One region of the Blastococcus sp. Marseille-P5729 genome, then DNA from elsewhere that is predicted to be linked to it. Evidence: riboswitches for the same ligand, from Rfam matches in the RefSeq annotation. Region 1 holds a riboswitch; each other region holds the start of a gene.
What was found. Region 1 has a riboswitch for S-adenosylmethionine ahead of DAA40_RS02360 (hypothetical protein). Riboswitches for the same ligand answer to the same signal wherever they lie in the genome.
Positions count from the first base shown of each region.

Region 1 (3,202 bases):
GCGCTCAGTCGCCGATGGTGAACGTGATCGGCGACCACGCGACCTATCACCGTCACCTCGACGCGCCGTTGACCTCCGACATCGAGACCGCCGCGCGGCCGTTCAGCCATTGGGTGCGCACCACGCCGGACGCCGACTCGGTCCCGCTGGACACCGCTGCCGCCATCCGCGAGGCACGCCGCAGGCCCGGCCGGATCAGCTCGCTCATCCTCCCGGCGGACGCCGCCTGGAACGAGGTGAGGTCGTCGTCCGTCCAGGCTCCGCAGGCGGGTGACCCGCAGCCGGCACCGCTGGACGGTGAGGCCGTCGACGCGGTCGCCGCGCTGCTGCCGCGCGCCGAGTCGCCGGCGATCATCCTGGGTCCGGGAGCCACGCTGGAGCAGCCGCTGGGCGCGGCCGGCAAGGTCGCGGCCGCCACCGGGGCCAAGCTGCTGACCACCACGATGACCTCGCGGATAACCCGCGGTGCCGGCCGGGTGCCGGTCGCCCGCATCCCGTACCCGCCCGACCAAGCCGCCACGTTCCTGGCCGAGCACGATCTCATCGTGCTCGTGGGCGCGAAGGGTCCGGTGAGCTTCTTCGCCTACCCGGACCGGCCGAGCGTGCTTTGGCCACGCACCGCTCAGGTCGTCGAGCTCGCCCGCCCCGACCACGACCTGACCGAGGCCCTCGACGGGCTGGTCGATGCCCTCGCTGCCGGCGACGCGACGGCCCGCACCAGCCCGCTCGAGCTGCCGCAGCGGCCGTCCGGTGAGCTGAACGTCGCCGGGCTCGGCGCCCTGATCGGCTCCCTGCTCCCGGAGCAGGCGATCGTCGTCGATGAGTCGATCACCTCAGGTCGCACGCTGGTCGCTGAGACCGAGACCGCGCGGCCGCACGACTGGCTGGTCGGCACCGGTGGGTCGATCGGCTACGCGATGCCGTGCGCAATCGGCGCGGCCGTGGCCTGCCCCGACCGCAAGGTGATCGTGCTGGAGAGCGACGGCAGCGCGATGTACCAGCCGCAGGCGCTCTGGACGGCGGCGCGCGAGCAGCTGGACATAGTGATCGTGCTGTTCGCCAACCGCAAGTACAAGATCCTGCACAACGAGATGCGCAATGTCGGCGTCCCCGCCTTCGGACCGAAGGCGCAGGCACTGCTCGACATCGACAACCCCGCGATCGACTTCGTCGCGCTTGCCGGATCGATGGGGGTGCCCGCGTCCGCCGTGACCACGATGGACGAGCTGGCGACGGCGCTGGAGGGCGCGCTGGCCGAGCCTGGCCCGGCACTGATCGAGGTGCGTCTGTAGACCGCAGCCAGAGCGGAGTGACCGATCGCGAACCGGCCGACTGCTACTCCGAGATTGGAAGGCCTACCCCGGTCCCCTCTACGACGGACGTGATTCCGGCTTGCATCTCAGCCGCCCACAGCTCGGGCATGCTCGGTTCGAGGACGGCCCCCGCTCCACCTTCGCGAATGTCGACATTGATCCACAGGCTCCCGACCGCGAGCGCATGGAACTGCTCGTGGACGCGCACCGGAGTTCCGGGCGGGAAGTCGACGCGGCGGTGATGCCATACCGCTATCGACCCACCTCCGGCGTAGGCCACCACGATCACGTCGGCAGCTGTCCGCGCGAAGCCATCGCGCCAGCCCCAAGGCGTCTTGCCCACCTGCTTGGCGTGGACCCAGTGCATGGTGTGGCCTGGGCCGTAGCTCTGGCAGTTCTGAGGGTGCTCAGTGCGCGGCTGATTAGGCATGATGACCTCCATCGTTCTCGGATACGGAGGTTCCGTTCCGTCTGTTCCGCCACCGGTCGGCAGCGGCTGGTCTGCTCCCGGAGCACCCGCGACGGAGCGGGTTGCTGTCTGGCCAGCCGGGACTTCGCGCCAGATCTCTCGACCTGCGGTGAACGATACTTCACGGCGCGGCGCGCCGGCCCGGGCACCCGGTCGTCGACGGGCGTGTAGTGCCGTCAGCGGGGAGGGCCATATTGGTCCGTGAGCGAGCTGCGCATCATGACTAGACCGCAGCCCGAAGGGACTGGCAGACCGCGAGCAGCTGCTCGCGGATCGGTCGGGCCCGCTCGGTGAACTCCCTCTGGAGCGCCACGTACTGCGCCCGGCCGGACGCCGTCTCCACCCGGATCGGCGCGATGCCCAGCTCGCTGAGGTCGTACGGACTGGCCTGCATGTCGACATACCGGATGTCCCGGGCGAGCTCGAAGGCGTCGGCGACGAGGCTGGACGATGTCGCCGGCGCGAGCTTGTACGCCCACTTGTAGAGGTCCATTCCGGCGTGCAGGCAGCCGGGTTGTTCCTGCGCGAGCTGGTCCTGCCGGCTGAGCTGGGTCTCGTTGAGTGGCGCCGCGGGCTCGGTGAAGAACCGGAAGGCATCGAAGTGAGTGCAGCGCAGCCCGCGCTCGTCCACCGTGGCCGCCACCTTCGTGGGCGGCAGCCGCAGCGGCCAAGAGCTGTGCCGAACCTTCTCGGACGGAAGTCCGTACACCATCGCCCACTCGTGCATCCCGAAGCAGCCGTGTCGCGCCGGACGGTCGAGGGTGGAGCGCATCAGCCGCCGGACGAGCTCGACCGCGCCGCTGCGCTGCCGCGCGAGCGCACGTGCATCGACCGTGATCGATGAGTCGCGGACGGTATAGAACGGCCAGTCTCGATGCGGTGCCGTCAGGTCGCTGATCGCGGTGCCGATCCCGGGATGCCAGCGGCGCAGCTGGTTGGGCCGGTAGACGTAGTAGGTGAATAGGAAGTCCTCGACCGGGTGCGCGATGGCCCGTGCCTGCCGCGCCTCGTGTGCACCGACCAGAGCGTCGATCCGCGCGAGATGCTCGCGCTGGCGCGCGACCCAGCAACGCTCGAGAATCACCCGTCCTGCCGGCGACGGACGACCACCACCGGGCACTCGGCCTCCCGCACGACCGTGTCGGCGACCGAGCCGATGATCCGGCCCGCGAGCCCGGTGACACCGCGGTCGCCGACTACCACGACATCGGCAGTCCGGGACAGCTGCAGGAGTGCCTTGGTGGGCGAGCCGTGCAAAGCCATGGCGTGCACGGGCACGTCGAACCGAGCGGCGACCGACTCGGCGCGGGCACGGGTGTGCGCCTCGGTCGCATCCTGGAACTCCTGGGTCGAGGGGATCACGCCTGGGCCCACGTCGGCGGGCCGGACGGCGTTCTTGATGTTCCAGGCGCGGACGACC
Region 1 is NZ_OMPO01000001.1:486,418-489,619, reverse strand. Features, by position in the region: gene DAA40_RS02365 (acetolactate synthase large subunit) at 1-1,292, shown strand, start outside; gene DAA40_RS02360 (hypothetical protein) at 1,336-1,743, opposite strand; SAM riboswitch class IV at 1,779-1,887, opposite strand; gene DAA40_RS02355 (3-methyladenine DNA glycosylase) at 2,006-2,866, opposite strand; gene DAA40_RS02350 (universal stress protein) at 2,863-3,202, opposite strand, start outside.

Region 2 (3,202 bases), 770 kb from region 1:
AGGGCAGAACGGGCGTCGAGGTAGCGCTGTTGCAGCCCCTCGTTGCCCGCGCGGGTCACCAGCGCCTCGGACTCGGTCAGCGCGCGTCGCGCGATCCCGATGCAGAAGGCGGACTGCAGCGTCAAGAAGGTCGGCCGGAAGGCGCGTGCCGTGGCGGTGAAGTCCCAGCTGAGCACGGCGTCCAACGGGATCCGCGCGCCCTCCAGGCGGACGGACGCCGATGCGGTTGCGTTGAGCGCGAGCAGGCCGTCGACGTAGTTGACCGTGACGCCAGGGGCGCCCACCCGGAACCACGTGATGATGCGCCGTTCGTCATCGAGCACGACGGGGATCACCACGACCGCGCCGTCCACCAGGTTCGATGCCCAGCGGATCTGCCCGTCGATGACCAGCTCGTCGCCTTCGACGTGGCCGGTGATGCCGAGCGGCTCGATTCCCGCCAGCGCCTTCATGCCCGATGCCATGGCGGTCGAGCCGATGCGCTCACCGCGGCGCAGCAGCGTCCAGGTCTCGGAGTTCAGTGCGGTGCGGTTGCCGCGGGCGAAGTAGTCCAGCACCATGCGGTGCGCCCACAGGCTGAACGCGCTGCTCATGCACTCCTCGGCCAGGAGCGCGATCAGCTCGGAACTCCCGTCGATTTGCGATGCGGCCTCATGCGGGTCGCCGACCGTGTCGACACCGAGGTCGAGCAGGTGACGCTCACCGAGCTCGCGCAGCAGATCGGTCGTCGACGTCGCCCCGGAGTCGATCGCCCGTACCGACTCCGCCACGCGGGCGCGCAGGTCATCGGCGGCGGCGCGGACGAGCCCGATGTCGGACTGCGTCGTCACGGCGCTCATCCGGCACCCCCGGGGACCGGAGCGACGTCGAGGGCGTGCAGCCGGTCGATCGGGGTCGAGACGATCTCCCGCGCCCGGACGACGGCGTCCTCGTCGGGGGCATTGTAGAGGCACAGGCACTTGGCGACGTCTTCGCGAACGTAGGTGCGCAGGAAGGAGACCTCGGGGATCTCGGCGTACAGCGGGGACTTCTCCTTCTTGCGGCTGAGGTAGGTGTCCATGTCGATGTGCGCCGGGATGTCCCACTCGACCAGGTACCCGGCCTCGGGGCGGGCGGCCTTGATGTCCTCGAGATCAGCACCGACCAGGCGCACCTGATCGGGCCCTTCGACCTCGGTGACGTCGTCCAGGCCGAGGACGGCGCTGCCGAGAGCGGTGAGGTCGGCGGTCTCGAAGACCAGGAAGACGCGGTCGGCCGGGGCGGTGACCTCGGCCTCGATCAGCTCGGCTCCGGCGGCGGCGGCACGGGTTGACGCCTGCTCGATGAGCGCGGCGGCAGCGTCCTTCGACGCGGTGGCGGGGACGATCTCGACGAGGGCAAGAACGGATTCGGACATGCGTTCCTCCATTTCAGGGGTGCGGTGATGACCGGCGTACGCCGGTTGTCTAACAGGGGTGCGAGTTGGTGCGCGGCGGGATTCCGGACGGTCGTCGGGACCAGCCCCGCTGGCGCGCGGAGACGCCGCCGGGTGCCAGTTGACGGAACCACGGGCGGTGCCGCGCAGGTCCTCGACGGGGCGCGGGCCGAACGCCGACGAACACCGCCGTCCCTACCGGCCTACGGCCAGCGTCGACGAACGTGCAGCGGCTCAGCCTGCGATCGACGGACGTCGAGCGGACGTAGAGCGACTGCCGGGACCGTCAGACGCGCGGGTCAGGAACAGGTGGTGCGGAGCCGGCCGTAGTCAATGGTGAAGCGTCGTACGGCGTAGAACGTCGTCGCCACGTCTGACTCCTTCTGCCCTCGCGGGCGCTGCGCTTGCCGGGCACGTCATCGTGCCCGACCAGGTCGTCACCCGGGGCACCCCACCGCATCGCGAGGGTTGCCGTCCAGCGAGCCGGGGCTTGACGCTGGAGCTCTTGACCCGCAGCAATAGTACTCACAACGTCGCCGCCCGCAACGTGGCCAGGCGTGGATTGGCTCACCCGGGGGCGACGGCAGCGATCAAACCGAATACGATTCGGTCAGGAGCGCGCACGATCGGCCCCTCGTCGGCGGGCGCCCCACAACCAGGACGACGTCCAGACTCAGGAGCCAATCCATGGACCAGCTGTACAGCAAGGAAGAGCGCGAGTTCGCCGAGCAGATGCGCGAGTTCTATCGCACGGAGATCCCCAAGGAGATCCGTGAGATGAACGCCCGGGGTGAGATCGACAGCAAGGAACCGATCGTCACCACCCAGCAGATCCTGAACAAGCACGGCTATGCGGTCCCCAACTGGCCGGTCGAGTGGGGCGGTCAGGACTGGACCCCCGTGCAGCGGCACATCTGGCTGCAGGAGATGGAGCTGGCCAACGTCCCTGCCCCGCTCGCCTTCAACACCTCGATGGTCGGCCCGGTCATCGCGACCTTCGGCTCGCAGGAGATCAAGGAGCGCTTCCTGCCGAAGACCGCGAACCTGGACATCTGGTGGTCGCAGGGCTTCTCCGAGCCGGACGCCGGTTCGGACCTCGCTTCGCTGAAGACGACCGCGGTCCGCGACGGTGACCACTACATCGTCAACGGCCAGAAGACCTGGACCACGCTCGGCCAGTACGGCGACTGGATCTTCATGCTCGTGCGCACCAACCCCGAGGTGAAGAAGCAACAGGGCATCTCGTTCCTGCTGATCGATATGAAGTCCCCTGGGGTGACGGTCCGCCCGATCCAGTTGATCGACGGCGGTCACGAGGTCAACGAGGTGTTCTTCGACAACGTCGAGGTCCCCGTCGAGAATCTCGTCGGCGAGGAGAACATGGGCTGGACCTATGCGAAGTTCCTCCTGGGCAACGAGCGCACGGGCATTGCGCGGGTCGGCGTCTCCAAGACCCGCATCGCCCGCCTGAAGGAGTTCGCTCGCAACACCCGTACCAAGAAGGGCACCCTCCTCGAGGATCCGTTGTTCGCGGCGCGCCTGACCAAGGTCGAGGTCGAGCTGCAGGCGCTGGAGATGACCCAGATGCGCATCCTGTCGACGCAGACTGCCGGCTCGGGCAAGCCCGATCCGCGTTCGTCGGTGCTCAAGCTCGTCGGCTCGAAGCTGCAGCAGGAGATCACCGAGCTGCTCGTCGACGTTCTCGGCCCGGATGGGCTGTACTTCCGCGACGACTACGACACTCCGGAGGGCTTCTCGCCGGTTCCGCAGGGCGCCGTCGACGCGCTG
Region 2 is NZ_OMPO01000001.1:1,258,201-1,261,402, forward strand. Features, by position in the region: gene DAA40_RS06235 (acyl-CoA dehydrogenase family protein) at 1-830, opposite strand, end outside; gene DAA40_RS06240 (DUF4242 domain-containing protein) at 836-1,396, opposite strand; SAM riboswitch class IV at 1,810-1,925, opposite strand; gene DAA40_RS06245 (acyl-CoA dehydrogenase family protein) at 2,102-3,202, shown strand, end outside.
Region 2: linked by a shared signal. The riboswitch ahead of DAA40_RS06240 (DUF4242 domain-containing protein) and the one ahead of DAA40_RS02360 (hypothetical protein) in region 1 are both predicted to bind S-adenosylmethionine.

Region 3 (3,202 bases), on a different contig from region 1:
ACGCCGATCCCGGGCCCCGGCTGGCCTCACCTTCCGCGCGCCGCGCATTGCCGGAGGTGCTCAGCCAGGAGCAGGCCGCCGGCTTGGTCGACTCGATCGAGGGCGATGATCCCGTGGCGCTGCGCGACCGCGCGATGCTCGAGCTGCTGTACGCCGGGGGGATCCGGGTCAGCGAGCTGGTCGGGCTGGACCTCGACAGCTACGACGCGGCCCGGGTGCTGCTGCGCGTGCTCGGCAAGGGTGACAAGGAGCGCAGCGTGCCGATCGGGTCGCCGGCCCGCGCGGCGCTCGAGGGCTACCTACGCCAGGGCCGGCCGGGCCTGGTCTCCAGCCGGACGACGACCGCCTTGTTCCTCGGCGTCCGAGGCGGCCGGATCGACCAGCGGGAGGTCCGCCGGATCGTGCATCGGGCCGCGAGCGCCGTTGACGGAGCCCCGGACATCGGTCCGCACGGCCTGCGGCACAGCGCGGCGACGCATCTGCTCGAGGGCGGCGCGGACTTGCGCTCGGTGCAGGAGCTGCTGGGACACGCCTCGCTGGCCACCACCCAGATCTACACGCACGTCTCGGTCGAGCGGCTGCGTGCCGCGTTCAACCAGGCCCACCCGCGCGCCTAGCCGATCGCGGCCGCCCGATCGAGAGCGGCGGTCAGATCCGCGACCAGATCCGCCGGATCCTCGATACCCACCGAGAGCCGGAGCAGCCCGTCGCTGATCCCGGCGACCGCGCGGGCCTCCGCGGTCATCGAGGCATGCGTCATGGTCGCCGGGTGCGCCACGAGTGACTCCACGCCACCCAGCGACTCGGCGAGGCTGAACAGCGCGAGGCCGTCCAGGAACGCCCGCACCGCGGACGTGCCGCCGGCGAGCTCGAACGACAGCATGGCGCCGTATCCATCCTGCTGCCGCGCCGCGATCTCGTGACCCGGATGGCTCGGCAGCCCCGGGTAGTTCACCTGCGCGACCGCCCGGTGCGCACAAAGCGCGTCGACAACGGCTGCCGCGCCGTCCTGGTGCGCCCGCATCCGGGGGGCGAGCGTACGAAGTCCACGCAGCGTCAGGAAGGAGTCGAACGGGCTGCCCGTGATGCCGATCGTGTTCGACCAGTAGGCCATCTGCTCATGCAGCTCGGGCGTCGCCGAGACGATGGCGCCGCCGACCACGTCGCTGTGCCCGTTGAGGTACTTGGTAGTCGAGTGGACGACCACATCGCAGCCCAGCTCGATCGGGCGCTGCAGCACCGGTGACAGGAAGGTGTTGTCGGCGACGACGGTGGCGCCCACCTCGTGCGCGCGCCGCGCGACGTCGGCCACGTCGGTGATCCGCAACAGGGGGTTGGACGGCGTCTCGATCCACACCACGCTCGGCGCGGGCTGCGCCGTGAGCGCCGCGTCCAGGGCGCGGGGATCGGTGAAGTCCACGAGGTCCACGTCGAAAGCGCCCTTCTCGCCGAGCGAGTCCAGCAGCCGCCAGGTGCCGCCGTAGCAGTCATGCGGGGCGAGGATCCGCTGGCCGGGGGAGAGCAGCGCGTGCAGGACGACCGTGATGGCCCCCATGCCGGTGGCGGTGATGATCCCGCCGGCCCCGCCCTCCAGATCGCTGATCGCGCCGCCCAGCTGGTCTCGGGTCGGGTTGCCGCTGCGCGTGTAGTCGTACTGGCGGGGCTCGCCGAACCTGGCGAAGGTGAAGTTGCTCGACAGGTGCAGGGGCGGGACGACGGCCCCGTGCTGGGTGTCGGACTCCAGCCCGGCGCGGACGGCGCGGGTCACGGGGGAGTGCTGCTGAGTCATGGTGTGGCACCTCTCGGTCGAAGGGCACGACGCCATGCGGATCGACCAGGTGCAATCGCGCCGGCCGCGGCCTGGCGCAACCCATCTGCCGGTCAGCCCGAGGGCTACCGCAGGACTTGGCACCGGCCTTCGATCTTGCGTGTCGAAGGTGGTTGCCCCGGCGTCAGCGGGCCTGTCCCTCAGCCGGTCGTGATGGTTGTGGGAACACCCTACTACAGCGGCAGCAGCCGGACGCGACGTGGTCGCAGCAGGCTCAGCGGGTCGAGGTACCGCTCGCCGCGACGGGCTCCCCAGTGCAGGCACGCCGCCGCTGCGCACTCAGGATGCGCGGCCTGCAGGACGCCAATCGGCTGTTCTCGCGTCACGGGGGCGCCCGCGCTCACGGAGGCCACCACCGGCTCGTACGTCGTGCGGATGCCGTCGGGGTGGTCGATGGACACGACCGGTTTGCCCGCGACCTCTCCCGCGAACGCGACGACGCCGTCCCCCGCAGCGAGGACCGTGGCGCCGGGCGACACCGCAAGGTCGACTCCGCGGTGTCCCGGGAGCCACGGCTTGTCGGGCGGATCGAACTCCCTCGAGACCGTCGGGTTCCCGGCCAGCGGCCAGTCGTAGCGCGAGGACGCCGCGTCCGCCCGTTCGACCAGCGCGGCGATCGATAGGAGCGCCATCAGCAGGGTGATCGCGGCGCGACGCAGTGGGTGGGTTCGGGTCATGGCGCGATCCAACGCTGTACCGGTCGCGCCGTCGCGCGGCCCGGCCTGGGCTGTGGACGATCCACGGGAGTGTGGACGGCGAGCGGCGTGCCGCGTCTTTCCACCTCGGGGTGTGCTACCGACCGGCGGCCCGCCCGCCTCCGCTGCCCCGCAGAACCTACGCGCGGCCGATCCCGTATGATTCTTGCCAGCGGTTCGTGCGGGGCAGACCGGCGAGCCGACTTCGCGCGTCCAGACCCGTTCACGGGTCGACTCAGCTACGGTCCGGCGAGAGCCGGTGGAGTCGGGGCGCCAGGGGCCCTGCCGAACCCGGCCGGGCCGACAACCATAGAAAAGGACCGTCCGGCGTGCTTGGCCGAGACGGTCAGAAGAAGGAGAACGGCAATGGCCGTCGTCACCATGCGTCAGCTGCTCGACTCGGGCGTGCACTTCGGACACCAGACCCGCCGCTGGAACCCGAAGATGAAGCGCTTCATCCTGACCGAGCGCAACGGCATCTACATCATCGACCTGCAGCAGACCCTGTCATACATCGACAAGTCCTTCGAGTTCGTCAAGGAGACCGTCGCGCACGGCGGCACCGTGCTGTTCGTGGGCACCAAGCGCCAGGCCCAGGAGGCGATCTCCAAGGAGGCCACCCGCGTCAACATGCCGTACGTGAACCACCGCTGGCTCGGCGGCATGCTCACCAACTTCG
Region 3 is NZ_OMPO01000004.1:73,778-76,979, forward strand. Features, by position in the region: gene DAA40_RS15585 (tyrosine recombinase XerC) at 1-617, shown strand, start outside; gene metB (cystathionine gamma-synthase) at 614-1,789, opposite strand; SAM riboswitch class I at 1,868-1,988, opposite strand; gene DAA40_RS15595 (murein hydrolase activator EnvC) at 2,002-2,505, opposite strand; gene rpsB (30S ribosomal protein S2) at 2,890-3,202, shown strand, end outside.
Region 3: linked by a shared signal. The riboswitch ahead of metB (cystathionine gamma-synthase) and the one ahead of DAA40_RS02360 (hypothetical protein) in region 1 are both predicted to bind S-adenosylmethionine.

Region 4 (3,202 bases), on a different contig from region 1:
GAGATTCGGGCCGACCACGAGTCGGAATGGGCGGCGATGAGCAAGGTCGCTGAACTGCTCGGGGTCGGGACGCCGGAGACGGTCCGGAAGTGGTGTCGGCAGGCCGAGGTCGATGCCGGCAGGCGCCCCGGGGTGACCTCGGAGGAGTCGGCGGAGTTGAAGCGGTTGAAGCGGGAGAACGCCGAGTTGAAGCGGGCCAACGCGATTCTCAAGAGCGCGTCGGTTTTCTTCGCAGCCGAACTCGACCGGCCACAGCGCTGATCGTGCGCTACATCGACGAGCACGTCGGTGAGCGCCACGATGACGGTCTGCGATGGGGTGTCGAGTCGATCTGTGCCGCGCTCACCGAGCTCGGCGCCAAGATCGCCCCCGCGACCTACTACGAGCACCGCCACCGCAAGCCGACCGCCCGCGAGGTGCGCGACGAGGAACTGAAGCCGAAGGTCGCCGAGGTCCACGCGGCGAACTACGGCGTCTACGGCGCGCGGAAGGTGTGGCTGACGCTCAACCGGGAGCGGGCCGCAGATGCGCCGCCGATCGCGCGCTGCACCGTGGAGCGGCTCATGGGTGAGCTCGGCCTGGCCGGCGCGGTGCGGGGCAAGGCCAAGCGCACCACGATCAGCGACCCGAAGGCGCCGAAGCCACTGGATCTCGTCGACCGGAGCTTCCGGCCGTTAGCACCCGATCGGCTCTGGGTGGCGGACTTCACCTACTGCTCGACGTGGTCGGGCTGGTGCTACACCGCGTTCGTGATCGACGCCTACGCCCGGCGGATCCTGGGCTGGTCGGTAGCGACCACGATGACCAGCCAGCTCGTCGTGGACGCCGTTGAACAGGCGATCTGGACCCGCGGCCGCGAAGGGCGTGACCTGGCCGGACTGGTTGCGCACCATGACCACGGCACGCAGTACCTGTCCGTGGCCTACTCCGAGAAGCTCGACGCCGCCGGGATCAAGCCTTCGACCGGCGCGGTGGGCTCGTCCTACGACAACGCACTGGCCGAATCGATCATCGGGCTTTACAAGACCGAGCTGGTCAAGAAGCAGCGGCCGTGGAAGGGCTTCGACGACCTCGAGGTCGCCACCGCTGAATGGGTGGACTGGTACAACCACCGCCGGCCCCACGAGTACTGCGACGACCTCACGCCCGTCGAGGCAGAGGCCGCTCACTACGCTCACCACGAGACCCCAGCAACCGTTGGAGTCTCAAGCTAGAAAGTCTCCGGACACGCCGGGGCGGTTCACCCGGGACTCGATGTTGCTTACGGCTCGAGCCCAGTCACAGTCCATGGCAGCGCGCACCGGGATTCGGTCTCTACTCAGTCTGGCGCCGACCCGGCCTAGTTTCAACTGGCCGAACGAACACGGAAGCTTGTGGTTCTATCAACGCGTGCACGAACCGATCCCGTCGCCCGATCGGGATCCGCACGAGACAGGGCAGGCTGGAGTCCTCGTCGGGGTTGCGCGCAATCAGCAGCGGCCCAACCCCATCAGGGTAGGCAGAATGCTCGCCCGCCGTGATCTGGGGCACATGACTTGCCCCTGAAACGAGGCTCGTTTACTCTTCAACGAGGTCACGAGAATCGCCGCGAAGCCCTGGCTCGGCGATCGGCAACCCCCGCCTCGTGGTGGGGTGCTCCAGGTGAAGACCTGGCCGGATCGCAACAGCGACCGGCAAGTACGAGTTCGCTCACGCGGGTTAGGAGAAACCAGCCATGGACGCCACGTCTGGTTTTCGCACCGCCCATTCACGACCGATGACCGGTCACGAAGCCGCTTGGCGGCTGTACGTCGATCTGGCGCTCGTCGCCAGCATGCGCTGTTCGCGCTAAGAGCGCGTTCCGCCCGACCTACACACCACACATCACCTCCTGACGGATAGTTCCGTCTCGTCGTAGCCGCCTCGGCAGCTTCGGCGATCTTCCTGCATTCCTTACGCAGCGGTGATGTGCCTTCCTACCTTGAGGTGCTTCCACGCATGTCCAACAATCCGGCGACCCCGCCGTCCGCTTCCTCCGAACACATCAACCTCTCTGTCGCGCTCGACGGCGCGGGGTGGCATCCGGCCGCCTGGCGTGAGCCCGGAGCCCGTCCTGCCGACCTGTTCACAACCGCCTACTGGGCAGAGCTCGTCACCGAAGCCGAGCGCGGCCTGCTCGACTTCGTGACGATCGAGGACTCCCTCGGCATCCAGTCCGACCACTTCGGCGGGCCGCCCGACCACCGCACCGACCAGGTACGCGGGCGCCTCGACGCCTCGCTGATCGCGGCGGCGCTCGGGCCCATCACCTCCTCGATCGGCCTGGTCCCCACCGTCACCACCACCCACACCGAGCCGTTCCACATCTCCAAGTCCATCGCCACCCTGGACTTCGCGAGCCGCGGCCGCGCCGGATGGCGGGTGCAGGTCTCCGGCCGCGCCCACGAGGCCGCACACTTCGGCCGCCGCGACATCCCCGAGCTCGACCGAAACTGGGCCACCCAGGAGGACTCCCGCCAGGCCATCCGCGAGCTGTTCGACGAGGCGGCCGACTCGATCGAGGTGGTCCGCCGGCTGTGGGACAGCTGGGAGGACGACGCCGAGATCCGCGACGAGGCGACCGGCCGCTTCATCGACCGCGACAAGCTGCACTACATCGATTTCGAGGGGTCGAAGTTCAGCGTCAAGGGCCCGTCCATCACACCGCGCCCGCCGCAGGGCCAGCCGGTCGTGACGGCTCTCGCGCACGCCGATATCCCCTACGAGCTGGCCGCTCGCGGCGCCGACCTGGTCTTCGTCACCCCGCAGGGCATCGACGACGTGCCCGCCCTGATCGGGCAGGTCCGCGCGGCCGAACAAGCGGTCGGCCGCACCAGTACGCCGCTGCTGATCAACGCAGACCTGCTGGTCGTCCTGGGCGACACCGAGAAGGACGCCCGTGACCGCCTGCGCCGCCTCGACGACACCGCGGGCGAGAAGCTCCGTTCCGACGCCGCGATCCTCGCGACTACCCCCGACCAGCTGGCAACGCTGCTCGTCGACTGGGCGGACGCCGGGTTGGACGGGTTCCGGTTGCGACCCGCGGTGCTACCAGACGACCTCGTCGCGATCACCCGCGGCGTCGTCCCCGCTCTCCAGTCGGCCGGCGCGTTCCGCCACACCTACGAGACCACCACCCTCCGCGATCATCTCGGGCTCCCCGTAGCGGTCAACCGCTACGCCG
Region 4 is NZ_OMPO01000002.1:812,352-815,553, forward strand. Features, by position in the region: one part of gene DAA40_RS12400 (IS3 family transposase) at 1-223, shown strand, start outside; one part of gene DAA40_RS12400 (IS3 family transposase) at 223-1,214, shown strand; SAM riboswitch class IV at 1,572-1,686, shown strand; gene DAA40_RS12405 (LLM class flavin-dependent oxidoreductase) at 1,978-3,202, shown strand, end outside.
Region 4: linked by a shared signal. The riboswitch ahead of DAA40_RS12405 (LLM class flavin-dependent oxidoreductase) and the one ahead of DAA40_RS02360 (hypothetical protein) in region 1 are both predicted to bind S-adenosylmethionine.